DNA from 4 places in the Rhodococcus sp. 06-1460-1B genome. Region 3 is predicted to be linked to each of the others. Evidence: riboswitches for the same ligand, from Rfam matches in the RefSeq annotation. Region 3 holds a riboswitch; each other region holds the start of a gene.

Region 1 (4,433 bases), on a different contig from region 3:
GGCGCCGCGTCCCTGCAAGGGCGACTGGGCGACGGCGACTGGATCGAACTCCTGCCGCGAACGACACTGCAGCCCGACACTCGGCATCGCTTCGTTCTCGACCACGACACTCCGGTGTCGGAGGTGCGAATGGACATCTTCCCCGACGGGGGAATGGCGCGATTGAGACTGTTCGGTGATCTCGACCTGTCTGCGTAAACGGTCGTGTGGCAATAGGGTTGGGGCATGTCCCGGCTACTTCATCCGAATGCAGCCCACGTTGCCGACACCCTGATTTCTCGTGGTCATCACGGGGTGGTGGTGAACAGTCCCGAGGGCACCCACACCGCCGCCGACGCCGCAGCTGCGTTGGGCGTCGATGTGGGTGCGATCGTGAAGTCGATGGTGTTTCTGCTCGACGACGAGCCGGTGTTGCTCCTGGTGTCCGGGGCTCACAATGTTCATCTCGAGCACACCGGTGAGCGTCTCGGCGGCACGCTCGCCCGGGCCGATCTGCGTACCGCCAAGCACGCCACCGGCCAGCCGATCGGGGGAATCGCTCCGGTGGGCCATCCGACGAATTTGGATACGTTCGTCGATCAGGACCTTGCGGCCCACCCCGAACTGTGGGCCGCGGCCGGGCACATCGACACGATCTTCCGCTCGTCGTACACCGAGTTGCTGCGCATCACCGCAGGTCTGGCGATCGACGTCACCTGAGCTCGAACGACCTAGGAAGCAAGGGTCGGGGCAATTCGGGGTGCGCCGAGGATCGCGTCGACGACGTCGGTGTCGAGGCGGGTGCCGCGCGATTCGAGGAGCGGCAACACTCCCGCGGCCAGGAACGTCGACTGCCGCTCGATCTCGCCGTGTACCTGCAGCGTCACGCCGTCGGCGACGTCGGCCGCGGTGACGTCGGAGATCAAACTCGCCAGTCCCGACGGGGTACCGACGTAGCGGATGGACGACGGGCTTGCCGGCGCGTCGAGTGCGGCGAATTCCCGACGGGCCGTCCTGGCGTCGGCAGCGATGTAGATCTCGAGATCGAGGAAGACCGCGAGATTGTCGGCCGATTCACCGCGGTCGACGGCTTCTGCGTGCAACCGGGTGCGTTGTTGCTGAGCTTCCCGCAGGTCCGAGGCAACGATTCTGATGGTGTTCACCTCGGGCCCGACGGTCAGTTCGGTCCAGACGTCAGCGGATTCGATGGCTATGCGGGTGTGATTGTGCGACATGAGTGGTGGTCCTGATTCGTCGGTCGGGATGCGCATGCGGTCGGAGCGGAGCCGAACTCGAACACGACCCGGACGCAGTGCGGCACAGATCGACATACCTGTTGCACCAGTGGCGATTGCCACGCGACACGACACTCACGGTCATGACGCCATGCTAACTGCCTGTGGGGCTGCACGGGGATCCAACCCCGGCGGCCCCGTCGGCCAGGGCGGGGAACGGCCGACGGTCCGGTACGGGGTTCCACCACCCGGCTTCTTCGGCGTAAGCCCATGTCGGCCCGGACTCGACGAACGCTGCCAACGCGTCGACGAGTCGGTCCACGTCGGCCGAGGAACTGCCGAGACCGATACTGGCCCGCACGGCACCGTCGGCATGACCGAGCCGGCGCAGCAGCGGGTGGGCGCAGAACTTTCCGTCGCGCACTCCGATGCCGTGTTCGGCCGACAGGTACGCCGCCACTTCACCGGGGTCGTGGCCGGCGACGGTGAAGGTGACGATGCCGACGACGTCGGGCGCGTCGGCCCACACCTGCAGCAGTTCGACACCCTTCAGTGCGGCCAACCCGTCCCGCAATCGGGTGGACAATTCCCGCTCGTGCGCCGTCGCGGCATCCTCGTCGAACGACGCGATGGCCTCGCACGCCGCCGCCAGCGCGGCGACTCCGAGCACGTTGGGCGTTCCCGCCTCGTGACGCTGCGGTGCGGGAGCCCAGTCGGTGTGCTCGATCGTCACACTGCGCACGGCACCGCCGCCGGCCAGGTGGGGCTCGCCCGCGTCGAGCCAATCACGGCTTCCCACAAGCACACCCGCGCCGAACGGGGCGTAGAGCTTGTGACCGGAGAACGCCAGATAGTCCACACCGAGTGCGGCGATGTCCACTCGACGGTGCGGAACGAGCTGTGCGCCGTCGACGACGATCCGGGCACCGTGGCGATGCGCGAGATCGGCCAGTTGCTCGATGGGGAGCACTTCGCCGGTGACGTTCGATGCACCCGTGATGGCCAGTAGCGCAGCAGGTTTCGCAGCCAGTTCGGAGTCGAGCCGGGCGAGCGTTTCGGCCAGCGTCGATGCCGCGACCACCACTCGGCGATTGCGCCACGGCAAGAGGTTGGCGTGGTGTTCGATATCGAGCACCACGGTATCCCCCGGCACGCACGCGGCCAACAGATTGAGCGAATCGGTGGTGTTGCGTGTGAACACGACCACTGAATTCGTCTGTGCACCAACGAATTCAGCCACGGTCTCACGCGCCTTCTCGTACGCCGCGGTGCACACCCGAGACGCGTAGCCGGCCCCGCGGTGCACGCTCGAATAGAACGGCAGCAACTCCGCGATCCGATCGGTCACTGCGGACAGCGCAGGCGCGCTGGCCGCGTAATCGAAATTGGCGTAGGTGCACGTGCCGCCGTGAACCAACGGAACCTGCAACTCCGTGCCGGAAACAGGGGCAAAAGGGGTGCAGGGACGGGAAAGTACAGACGTCATGACAGATCAAGCCCTCACGTTCGAGGGACCCGCAACGGAAGATATTCGTGAACGAGTCCGCGCTTGCCGCACCGATTGTTCGGTGTCAGCCTGGTCGTCACCCGGAGCACCCCACCGCGAAGGAGGGTTGCCGACCAGCAAGCCGGGGCTCGATGCTGGTACTCGTGACCGTGGTCAAGACACTGGCAAACCCGCCACGGTTTTGTCAAGCCGGGGATCGCTCCGACACAGCAGTAGGATTTCCGCGGTGGGAAGGCGCGCTCGTTCACCTGCTGGCAAACAGAACGTGAGATAACCAACGGCGCTGCTTTCCCCAGCACCACAAGAGTCATCTGCCAACGAACGAGAAGGACACCCGGTTGCCTGTGCACCAAGAGAACGATCTGCCGGGTTCGAGCACGGATATCGCACCTGCTCCGGCCGCGTTTCTCCGCTCGCCCCTTGCCCCGCCGGCCCGCACACTGATCGACGTACTGCAGGAGACCGCCGATCGCTTCCCGGATGCACCCGCGATCGACGACGGGACGGTGTCGGTCAGCTACGCCGAACTGCTGGACGACATCGCTGAGGGCGCCCAGTGGCTCGCCGACGCCGGTGTCCGGCGCGGCGACCGCGTCGGCATCAGGATGCCGTCGGGGTCCTTCTCGCTCTATGTCGCGATTCTGTCGATCCTCGACGTCGGGGCTGCGTACGTACCCGTCGACGCCGACGATCCGGAAGAGCGCGCCGAATTGGTCTTCGGTGAGGCGCAGGTGACGGCCATCGTCACTGCGGGCGGAATCGCTGCCGGCACCGCGCCGAAACAGAATGCGCCCGAACTGGGTGCCGGTACTCCGGTGCCCGAGCTGCCCACACCCGAGGACGACGCGTGGGTGATCTTCACCTCGGGTTCGACCGGAACCCCCAAAGGTGTTGCAGTCAGCCACCGTAACGCCGCGGCGTTCGTCGACGCCGAGGCCCGCATGTTTTTGCAGAAGGATCCGCTGGGTCCGGGCGACCGAGTGCTCGCCGGTCTGTCGGTGGCATTCGACGCCTCCTGCGAGGAGATGTGGCTGGCGTGGCGGCACGGTGCCTGTCTGGTGCCCGCGCCGCGGTCGTTGGTGCGGTCCGGTTTCGATCTGGGGCCGTGGCTCGTCTCCCGCGACATCAGTGTCGTTTCGACGGTGCCCACGCTCGCGTCGCTGTGGCCCGCAGTAGCGCTGGAAGCGGTGCGGCTGCTCATCTTCGGCGGCGAGGCCTGCCCGCCGGAGCTGGCCGAGCGGCTCGCCGTCGAGGGCCGCGAGGTCTGGAACACGTACGGTCCCACCGAGGCGACGGTCGTCGCCTGTGCGGCGATCATGGACGGCAAGGGCCCTGTCCGGATCGGCCTTCCCCTCGACGGGTGGGACCTGGCTGTGGTCGACGGTTCGGGACTACCCGTGCAGGTGGGTGAGATCGGCGAGCTGGTCATCGGCGGCGTCGGACTCGCGCGGTATCTCGATCCGGCCAAGGATGCCGAGAAGTACGCGCCCATGCCATCTCTCGGGTGGGAACGGGCGTATCGCAGCGGCGATCTGGTCAAGCTCGAGCTCGAAGGGCTCTTGTTCCAGGGTCGCGCCGACGATCAGGTCAAGCTCGGCGGGCGACGCATCGAGCTCGGCGAGATAGACAATGCGCTGCAAGCACTTCCGGGCGTCGGCGGCGCGGCGGCCGCCATCCGCAAGACGGCGGCCGGAAACTCGGTGTTGGTCGGA
Region 2 (4,433 bases), on a different contig from region 3:
CGTTTCTGCTGTCCAATGTCGTGGAGCGAGCCGAACGCACTGCGGCCCAGAGTTGAGCGAGCCGAGGTGAACGACGTACAGGATGCGCGAGGCGATCACGTGCCGGGTCTCCGAGCGGCGCTCGCTCGGAATCTACCGATGGTCGTGGTGTCGATCATCGTGCTCGCCGCGCTGGTCCTGGTTCTCGCCGACCGCTGGCGGCGCGGGTCGTTCATCTTCGGGTGCGCAGCGGTGGTGGCAGCGTTGCTGCGACTGTGCCTACCCGAGTCACGCGTCGGCACCCTGAAGGTGCGCAGCAGGGGATTCGACGTGTTGGCGCTGGGAGGCGTCGGCGGTGCCATCGTCTTTCTGTCGCTGTCGATCGATCCCCTGGGGACGGACTGACGTAGACCGATCGACTCGGGTCAGCGCCGTCCGAGGCGGGCGAGCTCCATCGTCTCGGCCAGCAACTTCGCCACCGAATCGGCCTCGGTGAGAAATCCGTCGTGGCCGTCTCGCGACTGGATCACTTCGAGCCCCCGGCACTGTGGGAGTTCACGCGCAATTTCTTTCTGCAGTCGAAGCGGGTAGAGGCGATCGGAATCGACGCCCCCGACGATGGTCGGAACCGGCACGGACGCAAGGGCTTCGGCGACTCCGCCGCGTCCTCGGCCCACGTCGTGGCGGTTCATCGCTTCGCTCAGAAGAACGTACGTCGCCGCGTCGAATCGATTGACCAGTTTGGCGGCCTGATGCTCGAGGTAGCTCTGCGCGGAGTACCTGCCGCCGGCCCACGGATCCTCGTCGTTCTGCGGAGAGTTTCCGAACCGAATGTCGAGTTCGCTCTCGGTTCGGTACGTCAGATGCGCGATGCGACGAGCGATTCCGAGTCCGGCGGTCGGGGCGGTGCCGGTGTCGTGGTAATTGCCGCCGAGCCAACCCGGATCGGCCTTGATCGCGGCGATCTGGGTGGTTTGTGTCCCGATCTGGTCTGCTGTCGCGCGGGCACCGACGGCGAGCACCAGCGCGGCACCCACCCGATCCGGATGTCCCACAATCCATTCGAGGGTGCGCATGCCGCCCATCGACCCGCCCACGACGGCGGCGAACCGATCGATGCCCAGAACATCGGCAACCGCGACCTCTGCCGCCACCTGATCGCGAATCGAAATTTCCGGGAAGCGAGAACCGTACGGGGTGCCGTCGGGGGAGATGCTGCTCGGCCCGGTGGTGCCTCCGCATCCGCCGAGCACGTTGGTGGCCACGACACACCATTCGTCGGTGTCGATGGGGCTGCCCGGGCCGACCATCCCGTTCCACCAACCGGGCAGTACGTGGTCGGCATCCGGCGGTCCCGAAACGTGGGAATCACCGGTCAACGCATGTTCGACGAGCACGACGTTGCTGCGATCGGCCGCCATCTCGCCCCAACGCTGCACCGCCACGGTCACGTGCGGAATATGAGAACCGTTCTCGAGATCGAGACCACCGATGTCGACGGTTCCCAACCGCCCGTCCGGAGACGGAAGGACCGCCTCCGGACGAACGCCTGTGTTCAAACTGTGGCTCAAGACGCCGCCGCGCGGAAGCCGACCTCGAGATCGGCGATGATGTCGTCGATTCCTTCTATACCGACGGCCAGACGCACGAGGCCGGGAGTGACGCCGGAGGCCAACTGCTCTTCCGGGGTCAACTGCGAATGCGTGGTGGACGCGGGATGGATGACGAGAGAACGCACGTCTCCGATGTTAGCCACATGACTGTGCAGAGTGAGAGCGTTGACGAACTTCTTGCCCGCGTCCACTCCTCCTTTCAGCTCGAACGCGATGATCGCGCCCTGCCCCTTCGGGAGCAGCTGCTGCCCGCGCTCGTACCAGGGCGAGGACTCGAGTCCGGCGTAGTTGATCGAGACGACGTCGTCGCGACCGGCCAAGAAGGCGGCCACCTTCTGCGCGTTCGCCACGTGCCGCTCGATTCGAAGACTCAACGTCTCGAGGCCCTGGCTGATCAGGAACGCATTGAAGGGTGACACAGCAGCCCCGATGTCACGCAACAACTGCACCCGCGCCTTCAGGGCGAAGGCCGGAGCGCCGAGATCGGCGAAGACGACACCGTGGTAACTCGGATCCGGGGTGGTGAAGTTGGGGTGACGGCCCTGCGTCCAGTCGAACGTTCCGCCGTCGACGATGACGCCCGCGATCGCCGTGCCGTGACCGCCGAGGTACTTCGTCGCCGAGTGCACCACGATGTCGGCACCGTGCTTCAGCGGCTGCAGCAGGTACGGCGTCGCGACGGTGTTGTCGACGATCAGCGGAATGCCGTTCTCGTGGGCGATCGCCGAAATGCCGGGGATATCGAGAACGTCGTTCTTCGGGTTGGAGATCGTCTCACCGTAGAACGCTTTGGTCGACGGTGTGATGGCCGCGCGCCACTGCTCGAGATCGTCCGGATCGTCGACGAACGAGACGGTGATCCCCAGCTTCGGAAGCGTGTAATGGAACAGGTTGTACGTGCCGCCGTAGAGCCGCGGGCTCGAGACGATGTGATCGCCCGCCTCGGCGAGATTGAGAATGGCGAACGTTTCTGCTGCCTGGCCCGACGCGAGCAGAAGCGCTGCGACGCCCCCTTCGAGAGCGGCGATGCGCTGCTCGACGACATCCTGCGTGGGGTTGATGATGCGGGTGTAGATGTTGCCCGGTTCCGCCAGGCCGAACAGTGCGGCCGCGTGATCGGTGTTGTCGAACGTGTACGAGGTGGTCTGGTAGATGGGCAACGCACGAGCCCTGGTGGTGCCGTCCGGTGTCTGACCCGAATGGATCTGCTTGGTCTCGAAGCTCCAGTCGGCTGCGGGATCGGTGAACGGATCCTCGGTGGGTGCTCCGGTGGCGTCGACGACGTCGGGGGTCGAATCGGTCATGGCTGGTGATACTCCGTTTTCTCAGACGTGTTTTCTGTCGAATGAAGCTCGAGAACTCGAGCGTTACGGGGCGTATCGGTACAGCAACACATGAGAACCTCCTGACATGCCTCGGCCCGTGGGGACCGAAGATCAGTGGGTCCGCTTCGGAGCGGACCCGCGCTTGTCGATACGACACGGATGTGTTGCATCGGCCTGGTCGTTCACCCGGGGCACCCCACCGCGGTTGGAGGGTTGCCGGCCAGCAAGCCGGGGCTCGATGCTGGCACTCATGACCTGGCAGGAATCTTAGCGGGTACGGGTGTCTCGGGGGAACGAGGGCGCTCACGACCCTCGAGCAGATGCTCTGGTGAGGACAATCACCGCCCGACGACTCGAAAACGAGTCGCCTCGGGGAAGACAATGAACACGACGAACGTTGTGCCGTCCGGTCGGGCTGTACTGAATCGATCCACCAGGTCGTCGATTTACCAGGTCGTCGATCCACCAGCCCCTGGCCCGCTCTGTAATCCGATTGCTTACGAAGGTTGTTCTGCTGTGACTGTCACCGATTCCGCTCTCGCCAGAAACGTCAGCGCCGTGCGCGGCAAGGTGTCGAGTGGGTTGAGCGTCGGCCATCGACCGCACTCGACCCGCCGCAGGCTCGCCATGCTGGCCCTGTCCATCGGCGGCTTCGGCATCGGCACCACCGAATTCGCGTCGATGGGCCTGCTCCCGGACATCGCGACGACGATGGGAATATCGGAGCCGTCGGCCGGCCACATGATCTCCGCCTACGCGCTCGGCGTCGTCGTCGGTGCGCCGACAATCGCCGCTCTTGCGGCGCGTGTTCCTCGGCGCATGTTGTTGCTGGCGCTGATGGTGGCGTTCACTCTCGGCAATCTCGGGACGGTCTTCGCGCCGAGTTTCAACGAGTTGGTGGCCTCCCGGTTCGTGGCCGGTCTGCCGCACGGCGCGTATTTCGGCGTTGCCGCACTGGTGGCGGCGCACCTCGCTGAGCCGGGCAAACGAGCCAAGGCCGTCGCGATGGTGATGATGGGTCTATCGGTGGCGAACGTCGTCGGTGTACCGGTGGCGACCTGGATCGGCCAGGCCCTCGGGTGGCGAAGCGCATTCGCCCTCGTCGCCGTGATCGGGTTGCTCACCGTCAGTGCACTCGTCCTGTGGATGCCGCGACTCGACGCCATGCCGACCACCAGCCCGATCACCGAGCTCGGTGCCCTCCGCCGTGGCCAGGTGTGGATGACCCTGTTCGTCGGCATCGTCGGATTCGGCGGCATGTTCGCGGTGTACACCTACATCGCGTCGACCCTGACCGACGTCGCAGGCCTTGCCCGTGCACTGGTTCCGGTGGCCTTGATGATCTACGGCCTCGGCATGGTTGCCGGCAACTACGCGGGCGGTTGGTTGGCCGACAAGTACAAGCTCAAAGGCACCTTCATCGGGCTGGCCGCGACCGCGGTGTCCCTGGCCGTCTTCGTCGTCGCGGCTCACAACCCGGTGACCGCGCTGCTTCTCGTGTTCTTGATCGGCGCGT
Region 3 (4,433 bases):
CGACTGCATTGCAGGCGCTTCCGCTTCCCGAGCGACCTGGCATCAGGTCGCCCACAGCAACATCGGTGGATGTGTTCGGAAACGTGGTTTCCCACTGCGTCTGGAGTGCCGATCCGATGCGCTCGACCACATCGCGTGGGAGTGGGGGAACGGGGAACTCGCGCGGTGATCCACAGTCGGCTCGCGCTGGTTTCGTACCTTCGGGGACGCGTGCGCTCACCCGCAGTTCGGGATTCGAGACGATGTCGCGGAGCTCGTCGGCCTCGAGGGGGAGTTCGGCCTCGGCTCCTTCGTTCGAAGTCCGTGCGTGGACGGTGGTGTCCGGGAAGTATGCGGTCGCTGTGCGTCGATGCGTCGATACCCCGTCGTACTCGGACACCGCATCCAGCACATCGACGACGGTGCCGTCGGGCAGCGTGGTCCGTTCGTCGACCGATCCCTCGGTGCACGGCGGAATCGCATCGTCCCACGCCTCTGCCGAGACCCGAAGTGGTGCAGCGACTCCTGCACGATCGACAACCCCGGATGCCGTGCTGTCCCCACTGATGTCCTCTACGGTCATGCCGCCCGACAGTTCGGCATTCTTCGAGTAGATCTGTATCGGTTGGAACACCAGTGAATTCGAGGGGGACGCGAACTGCACTTCGACGTCTGCGGGCAAGGAGCGAACCAAGGACTCCGACATCGCCGACGCCTTCTCGGCCGTCAGCCACGGGTAGTCGGGGTTGTCGTACGTGCCTGGGTAGGAACCGGTCAGGAAGGAGAACGTCTCGCCGGCGGGAACAACGACGTCACAACCCGGTATGTCCTCGACCTCGGGTTGCGAATCATGGGTGATTCCGGCTGCCACACAGCCCGCGGTGACGATCGCAGCGACGACCACGGCGTCGATCCACACTCCACTACGCCGTATGTCGAGTCGCACACGACAAGCCTAATCGGTGATCGAGTGGCTCACGAGTAGTGCGCAACTCCCGGTTCCGGTCCGAAGACCTGTTCTTCACATCCAGCGGCCCGCGTCGAATCCGGCGGCTCGGTGCCGGGGCATATTCAGCTGACACTCGGCAAACATCGTCGGTGGCAAGGGTTGAAATCATAGTGATTGTAACCGAATGCGCACGTGCACTTGACTTTTCGATAGATTGTTCTGTACGTTCCTGTCACCATCCAGAGCGACCGAGAGACCTTGGCTCGATGACGTCGCAGCAACCCCGCCATACGGCGTGTGGGTGCTACCGCCAGGACCGATGGAGGCACGCCCGATGAACATCGGTATCTGTACGCACGCTTGACCGATCGGCGTACTCACAGCACGAAATCTTCGAAAGGCAACCCAGCGATGATCGCTGCCCATCCGACCCGGCGGTTCCGGTGACTCAACTCGACTCTCGTCCCGTTGCGGATACGACGGACGACATTCCCGACGAACAGCTCGTCGTTGCACGCACGTGGCACCCGTGGCGCTGGGTGATCGCGGTCGCAACGCTGATCGTGGTCGGTCAGTTCCTGCACGGCTTCGTCACCAACCCCGGCTGGGATTGGGGCACCTTCGCGCAGTACTTCACTGCAGCATCGGTGAAGTCGGCGCTGTGGTTGACCATCCAGCTCACCTTCTGGGGAACGCTGATCGGTTTCGCCATCGGTATCGGCCTGGCGGTGGCCCGGCTGTCCGACAATCCTGTGCTGCAGGTTATTTCCTGGTTCTACATCTGGGCCTTCCGTTCCATCCCGTTGATCGTGCAGCTTCTGTTCTGGTTCAATATTGCGTACCTGTACCAGACTCTGTCTTTGGGAATTCCGTTCGGTCCCAGCTTCTTTCAATTCGACGTCAACAGCGTCATCAGTGGATCGACGGCGGCCATCATCGGCCTGGCCCTGCACCAAGCGGCCTACTCCGCCGAGATCGTTCGGGCCGGCATCATCTCCGTGGACCAGGGGCAACTCGAAGCTGCAGCAGCGCTGGGTATTCCGAAGAGGCGGGAGTTCTTCAAGATCGTTCTGCCGCAGGCGATGCGAGGGATTCTCCCCAACGCAGCCAACGAGGTGATCAGTCTGTTCAAAGGCACGTCGATCGTGTCGGTGATGGCCATTGCCGAATTGTTCTATCAGGTGCAAGTCATATACGGACGCAACGGGCGCGTGGTTCCGCTGCTCATGGTCGCGACCGTCTGGTACATCATTCTGACGTCGGTGCTGTCGATCGTGCAGTTCTACGTCGAGCGGCACTACGCCAAGGGCGCGGTACGCAACATTCCGCTGACGCCGATCCAGCAGATTCGCCACAAGCTCTCCAACGTCCCCTTCGCGCCGAGAGGGGCAACCCGATGACCACTCTCGATGCCTCCACATCCACTGCCGCAACGAGATACGCGGTCGAGGTGCGCGGCGTCCACAAGTCCTACGGCGGGCTCGAGGTGCTCAAAGGCGTCGACCTCCTCGTACGTCCCGGTGAGGTGACCGCGATTATCGGCCCCTCGGGTTCGGGCAAGTCGACCCTGCTGCGCGCTCTGAACCATCTGGAGAAGGTGGACCAGGGCACCGTCCGGATCGACGGTGATCTGGTGGGATATCGGCGCAAAGGCAACAAACTGCACGAACTCAGCAACAGGGAGATTCTGCGGCAGCGTTCCCAGATCGGTTTCGTGTTCCAGAACTTCAACCTCTTCCCGCACCTGACGGTGCTCGAGAACGTCATCGAGGCCCCGATCTCGGCGCAGAAGCGCACGCGCTCCGAGGTCGAACCCGAGGCGCTGGCTCTCCTCGAACGAGTCGGAGTGCACGCCAAAGCCCACGATTATCCGCGACGACTCTCCGGCGGACAACAGCAGCGGGTCGCCATCGCGCGTGCACTTGCCCTGCGTCCCACAGTCATTCTGTTCGACGAGCCGACGTCAGCGCTCGACCCCGAATTGGTGGGAGAGGTTCTCGAGGTCATCCGCGGCCTGGCACGCGATGGTGCCACCCTGGTGATCGTCACGCACGAGGTCGGGTTCGCCCGCGAGATCGCCGACACCGTCGTCTTCATGGATGGCGGCGTCATCGTCGAACAAGGCTCTCCTGCAGAGCTTCTTGATTCACCCCAGGAGGAACGCACCAAGTCGTTCCTCGCTCACGTTCTCTAGCTCTCACTCATGCTTCACCTGCACCCACGAACGGGGAAAGTCATGTCCGGATCATCTCGTAGGCTCGCGGTAGTAGCGTCGGCATTCGCTGTCCTGGCACTCACTGCGACAGCATGCAGCGAGCCCACTGCCGAATCTCAGGTCGTCACCGAGGACGGCGGATCGTTCGATCTTTCACCCGAGCAGGCCGACCGCGTTCGCGCCCAGAAGGTCGACGAAATCGCAGCGGAAGTGCCGCAAGCGATTCGCGATCGCGGCACCCTGATCGTCACCGGGGCGGGCGGTACCGCGCCACCGCTGCGTTTCTACGCGACCGACGACACCACCATCGTGGGGTCCGAGGTGGACTTCTCGTACCTGATCGCCGACATTCTCGGTCTCGACGTCGATCTTCAGGTCGCAGATTGGTCGCAGAACTTCGTGAAGATCGACTCCGGCGAGAACGACGTGTTCATCTCCAATGTCACCGTCACCGAGGAGCGCAAGGACAAGTACGACTTCGCGACCTATCGACTGGACAACCTCGCTTTCGAGGCGCAGAAGGACACCGATTGGACAGTCGAGAAGCGTCAGGACATCGCAGGCAAGAAGATCGGTGTCGGCTCCGGTACCAACCAAGAGCAGTTGCTGGTCGACTGGAACGAGCAGAACGTAGCCGAGGGTCTGGCTCCAGCCGAGATCGCTTATTACCAGAACACCTCCGATTACTACCTGGCGCTCGGGTCAGGCCGTATCGACGGGTACCTGGGACCCAATCCGTCCGCGGTTTATCACGCGGCAACCGGTGGTGAAACCAAGATCATCGGCACGTTCTCGGGTGCCGGAGATGCGCTGCAGGGTGAAATAGCAGTACTGACCAAGAAGGACAATGGGCTCATCGACGCCGTGCAGGACGCAGTGAACCACGCCATCGAGGACGGCAGCTATCAGAAGGTGATCGATCGTTGGGGCCTGCAGTCCGAGGCAGTGACCGAGTCCGTCATCAACCCGCCCGGGCTACCCCGCAAGGAAGGTTAGACAACTGAGCAGAGTTGACGTCGGCCGGGAAGCTGATCTGGTCGACAGTTAATCGAGACAGGAAGCACATGAGCGCGACGTTCGATGTCAACATTCGCACTGGTGACACGGGTCCAGGACGCGTGGACTTCGTCGAGGTCGATCAGCACGATCGGCTGGCGATGCCCCTGCTGCAAGAACTGGCGATCGAATATTCGTCCCGATACGGCCGGAGCCCCGGTGTCCAATACGAGGAACTGAAGTCCTATCCCGCCCGGGAGTTCGCACCGCCGGGTGGTGTGTTGGTAATTGCCT
Region 4 (4,433 bases), on a different contig from region 3:
GCGGCCGCCGCGCCGCCGACGCCCGGAAGTGCTTGCAGCGCATTGTCTATCTCGCCGAGCTCGATGCGTCGCCCGCCGAGCTTGACCTGATCGTCGGCGCGACCCTGGAACAAGAGCCCTTCGAGCTCGAGCTTGACCAGATCGCCGCTGCGATACGCCCGTTCCCACCCGAGAGATGGCATGGGCGCGTACTTCTCGGCATCCTTGGCCGGATCGAGATACCGCGCGAGTCCGACGCCGCCGATGACCAGCTCGCCGATCTCACCCACCTGCACGGGTAGTCCCGAACCGTCGACCACAGCCAGGTCCCACCCGTCGAGGGGAAGGCCGATCCGGACAGGGCCCTTGCCGTCCATGATCGCCGCACAGGCGACGACCGTCGCCTCGGTGGGACCGTACGTGTTCCAGACCTCGCGGCCCTCGACGGCGAGCCGCTCGGCCAGCTCCGGCGGGCAGGCCTCGCCGCCGAAGATGAGCAGCCGCACCGCTTCCAGCGCTACTGCGGGCCACAGCGACGCGAGCGTGGGCACCGTCGAAACGACACTGATGTCGCGGGAGACGAGCCACGGCCCCAGATCGAAACCGGACCGCACCAACGACCGCGGCGCGGGCACCAGACAGGCACCGTGCCGCCACGCCAGCCACATCTCCTCGCAGGAGGCGTCGAATGCCACCGACAGACCGGCGAGCACTCGGTCGCCCGGACCCAGCGGATCCTTCTGCAAAAACATGCGGGCCTCGGCGTCGACGAACGCCGCGGCGTTACGGTGGCTGACTGCAACACCTTTGGGGGTTCCGGTCGAACCCGAGGTGAAGATCACCCACGCGTCGTCCTCGGGTGTGGGCAGCTCGGGCACCGGAGTACCGGCACCCAGTTCGGGCGCATTCTGTTTCGGCGCGGTGCCGGCAGCGATTCCGCCCGCAGTGACGATGGCCGTCACCTGCGCCTCACCGAAGACCAATTCGGCGCGCTCTTCCGGATCGTCGGCGTCGACGGGTACGTACGCAGCCCCGACGTCGAGGATCGACAGAATCGCGACATAGAGCGAGAAGGACCCCGACGGCATCCTGATGCCGACGCGGTCGCCGCGCCGGACACCGGCGTCGGCGAGCCACTGGGCGCCCTCAGCGATGTCGTCCAGCAGTTCGGCGTAGCTGACCGACACCGTCCCGTCGTCGATCGCGGGTGCATCCGGGAAGCGATCGGCGGTCTCCTGCAGTACGTCGATCAGTGTGCGGGCCGGCGGGGCAAGGGGCGAGCGGAGAAACGCGGCCGGAGCAGGTGCGATATCCGTGCTCGAACCCGGCAGATCGTTCTCTTGGTGCACAGGCAACCGGGTGTCCTTCTCGTTCGTTGGCAGATGACTCTTGTGGTGCTGGGGAAAGCAGCGCCGTTGGTTATCTCACGTTCTGTTTGCCAGCAGGTGAACGAGCGCGCCTTCCCACCGCGGAAATCCTACTGCTGTGTCGGAGCGATCCCCGGCTTGACAAAACCGTGGCGGGTTTGCCAGTGTCTTGACCACGGTCACGAGTACCAGCATCGAGCCCCGGCTTGCTGGTCGGCAACCCTCCTTCGCGGTGGGGTGCTCCGGGTGACGACCAGGCTGACACCGAACAATCGGTGCGGCAAGCGCGGACTCGTTCACGAATATCTTCCGTTGCGGGTCCCTCGAACGTGAGGGCTTGATCTGTCATGACGTCTGTACTTTCCCGTCCCTGCACCCCTTTTGCCCCTGTTTCCGGCACGGAGTTGCAGGTTCCGTTGGTTCACGGCGGCACGTGCACCTACGCCAATTTCGATTACGCGGCCAGCGCGCCTGCGCTGTCCGCAGTGACCGATCGGATCGCGGAGTTGCTGCCGTTCTATTCGAGCGTGCACCGCGGGGCCGGCTACGCGTCTCGGGTGTGCACCGCGGCGTACGAGAAGGCGCGTGAGACCGTGGCTGAATTCGTTGGTGCACAGACGAATTCAGTGGTCGTGTTCACACGCAACACCACCGATTCGCTCAATCTGTTGGCCGCGTGCGTGCCGGGGGATACCGTGGTGCTCGATATCGAACACCACGCCAACCTCTTGCCGTGGCGCAATCGCCGAGTGGTGGTCGCGGCATCGACGCTGGCCGAAACGCTCGCCCGGCTCGACTCCGAACTGGCTGCGAAACCTGCTGCGCTACTGGCCATCACGGGTGCATCGAACGTCACCGGCGAAGTGCTCCCCATCGAGCAACTGGCCGATCTCGCGCATCGCCACGGTGCCCGGATCGTCGTCGACGGCGCACAGCTCGTTCCGCACCGTCGAGTGGACATCGCCGCACTCGGTGTGGACTATCTGGCGTTCTCCGGTCACAAGCTCTACGCCCCGTTCGGCGCGGGTGTGCTTGTGGGAAGCCGTGATTGGCTCGACGCGGGCGAGCCCCACCTGGCCGGCGGCGGTGCCGTGCGCAGTGTGACGATCGAGCACACCGACTGGGCTCCCGCACCGCAGCGTCACGAGGCGGGAACGCCCAACGTGCTCGGAGTCGCCGCGCTGGCGGCGGCGTGCGAGGCCATCGCGTCGTTCGACGAGGATGCCGCGACGGCGCACGAGCGGGAATTGTCCACCCGATTGCGGGACGGGTTGGCCGCACTGAAGGGTGTCGAACTGCTGCAGGTGTGGGCCGACGCGCCCGACGTCGTCGGCATCGTCACCTTCACCGTCGCCGGCCACGACCCCGGTGAAGTGGCGGCGTACCTGTCGGCCGAACACGGCATCGGAGTGCGCGACGGAAAGTTCTGCGCCCACCCGCTGCTGCGCCGGCTCGGTCATGCCGACGGTGCCGTGCGGGCCAGTATCGGTCTCGGCAGTTCCTCGGCCGACGTGGACCGACTCGTCGACGCGTTGGCAGCGTTCGTCGAGTCCGGGCCGACATGGGCTTACGCCGAAGAAGCCGGGTGGTGGAACCCCGTACCGGACCGTCGGCCGTTCCCCGCCCTGGCCGACGGGGCCGCCGGGGTTGGATCCCCGTGCAGCCCCACAGGCAGTTAGCATGGCGTCATGACCGTGAGTGTCGTGTCGCGTGGCAATCGCCACTGGTGCAACAGGTATGTCGATCTGTGCCGCACTGCGTCCGGGTCGTGTTCGAGTTCGGCTCCGCTCCGACCGCATGCGCATCCCGACCGACGAATCAGGACCACCACTCATGTCGCACAATCACACCCGCATAGCCATCGAATCCGCTGACGTCTGGACCGAACTGACCGTCGGGCCCGAGGTGAACACCATCAGAATCGTTGCCTCGGACCTGCGGGAAGCTCAGCAACAACGCACCCGGTTGCACGCAGAAGCCGTCGACCGCGGTGAATCGGCCGACAATCTCGCGGTCTTCCTCGATCTCGAGATCTACATCGCTGCCGACGCCAGGACGGCCCGTCGGGAATTCGCCGCACTCGACGCGCCGGCAAGCCCGTCGTCCATCCGCTACGTCGGTACCCCGTCGGGACTGGCGAGTTTGATCTCCGACGTCACCGCGGCCGACGTCGCCGACGGCGTGACGCTGCAGGTACACGGCGAGATCGAGCGGCAGTCGACGTTCCTGGCCGCGGGAGTGTTGCCGCTCCTCGAATCGCGCGGCACCCGCCTCGACACCGACGTCGTCGACGCGATCCTCGGCGCACCCCGAATTGCCCCGACCCTTGCTTCCTAGGTCGTTCGAGCTCAGGTGACGTCGATCGCCAGACCTGCGGTGATGCGCAGCAACTCGGTGTACGACGAGCGGAAGATCGTGTCGATGTGCCCGGCCGCGGCCCACAGTTCGGGGTGGGCCGCAAGGTCCTGATCGACGAACGTATCCAAATTCGTCGGATGGCCCACCGGAGCGATTCCCCCGATCGGCTGGCCGGTGGCGTGCTTGGCGGTACGCAGATCGGCCCGGGCGAGCGTGCCGCCGAGACGCTCACCGGTGTGCTCGAGATGAACATTGTGAGCCCCGGACACCAGGAGCAACACCGGCTCGTCGTCGAGCAGAAACACCATCGACTTCACGATCGCACCCACATCGACGCCCAACGCAGCTGCGGCGTCGGCGGCGGTGTGGGTGCCCTCGGGACTGTTCACCACCACCCCGTGATGACCACGAGAAATCAGGGTGTCGGCAACGTGGGCTGCATTCGGATGAAGTAGCCGGGACATGCCCCAACCCTATTGCCACACGACCGTTTACGCAGACAGGTCGAGATCACCGAACAGTCTCAATCGCGCCATTCCCCCGTCGGGGAAGATGTCCATTCGCACCTCCGACACCGGAGTGTCGTGGTCGAGAACGAAGCGATGCCGAGTGTCGGGCTGCAGTGTCGTTCGCGGCAGGAGTTCGATCCAGTCGCCGTCGCCCAGTCGCCCTTGCAGGGACGCGGCGCCGGGGGCGTTGCCCAGGAAGCAACTGGTGTCCAGCTCGGCC

The links. Region 3 has a riboswitch for S-adenosylmethionine ahead of CH268_RS19680 (amino acid ABC transporter permease). Riboswitches for the same ligand answer to the same signal wherever they lie in the genome.
Region 1: another riboswitch for S-adenosylmethionine. It lies ahead of CH268_RS15360 (aminotransferase class V-fold PLP-dependent enzyme); the one in region 3 lies ahead of CH268_RS19680 (amino acid ABC transporter permease).
Region 2: another riboswitch for S-adenosylmethionine. It lies ahead of CH268_RS26420 (bifunctional o-acetylhomoserine/o-acetylserine sulfhydrylase); the one in region 3 lies ahead of CH268_RS19680 (amino acid ABC transporter permease).
Region 4: another riboswitch for S-adenosylmethionine. It lies ahead of CH268_RS14605 (aminotransferase class V-fold PLP-dependent enzyme); the one in region 3 lies ahead of CH268_RS19680 (amino acid ABC transporter permease).

Annotation. Positions count from the first base shown of each region.
Region 1 is NZ_NOYS01000026.1:189,315-193,747, reverse strand. It holds gene alc (allantoicase) at 1-198, shown strand, start outside; gene CH268_RS15370 (YbaK/EbsC family protein) at 226-699, shown strand; gene CH268_RS15365 (hypothetical protein) at 711-1,214, opposite strand; gene CH268_RS15360 (aminotransferase class V-fold PLP-dependent enzyme) at 1,369-2,700, opposite strand; SAM riboswitch class IV at 2,755-2,870, opposite strand; gene CH268_RS15355 (Pls/PosA family non-ribosomal peptide synthetase) at 3,066-4,433, shown strand, end outside.
Region 2 is NZ_NOYS01000043.1:268,360-272,792, forward strand. It holds gene CH268_RS26405 (bifunctional methylenetetrahydrofolate dehydrogenase/methenyltetrahydrofolate cyclohydrolase) at 1-56, shown strand, start outside; gene CH268_RS26410 (DUF3017 domain-containing protein) at 139-384, shown strand; gene metX (homoserine O-acetyltransferase MetX) at 405-1,538, opposite strand; gene CH268_RS26420 (bifunctional o-acetylhomoserine/o-acetylserine sulfhydrylase) at 1,547-2,896, opposite strand; SAM riboswitch class IV at 3,051-3,173, opposite strand; gene CH268_RS26425 (MFS transporter) at 3,545-4,433, shown strand, end outside.
Region 3 is NZ_NOYS01000033.1:285,560-289,992, reverse strand. It holds gene CH268_RS19685 (hypothetical protein) at 1-925, opposite strand, end outside; SAM riboswitch class I at 1,161-1,254, shown strand; gene CH268_RS19680 (amino acid ABC transporter permease) at 1,468-2,328, shown strand; gene CH268_RS19675 (amino acid ABC transporter ATP-binding protein) at 2,325-3,122, shown strand; gene CH268_RS19670 (ABC transporter substrate-binding protein) at 3,165-4,139, shown strand; gene CH268_RS19665 (GNAT family N-acetyltransferase) at 4,208-4,433, shown strand, end outside.
Region 4 is NZ_NOYS01000026.1:27,432-31,864, reverse strand. It holds gene CH268_RS14610 (Pls/PosA family non-ribosomal peptide synthetase) at 1-1,328, opposite strand, end outside; SAM riboswitch class IV at 1,524-1,639, shown strand; gene CH268_RS14605 (aminotransferase class V-fold PLP-dependent enzyme) at 1,694-3,025, shown strand; gene CH268_RS14600 (hypothetical protein) at 3,180-3,683, shown strand; gene CH268_RS14595 (YbaK/EbsC family protein) at 3,695-4,168, opposite strand; gene alc (allantoicase) at 4,196-4,433, opposite strand, start outside.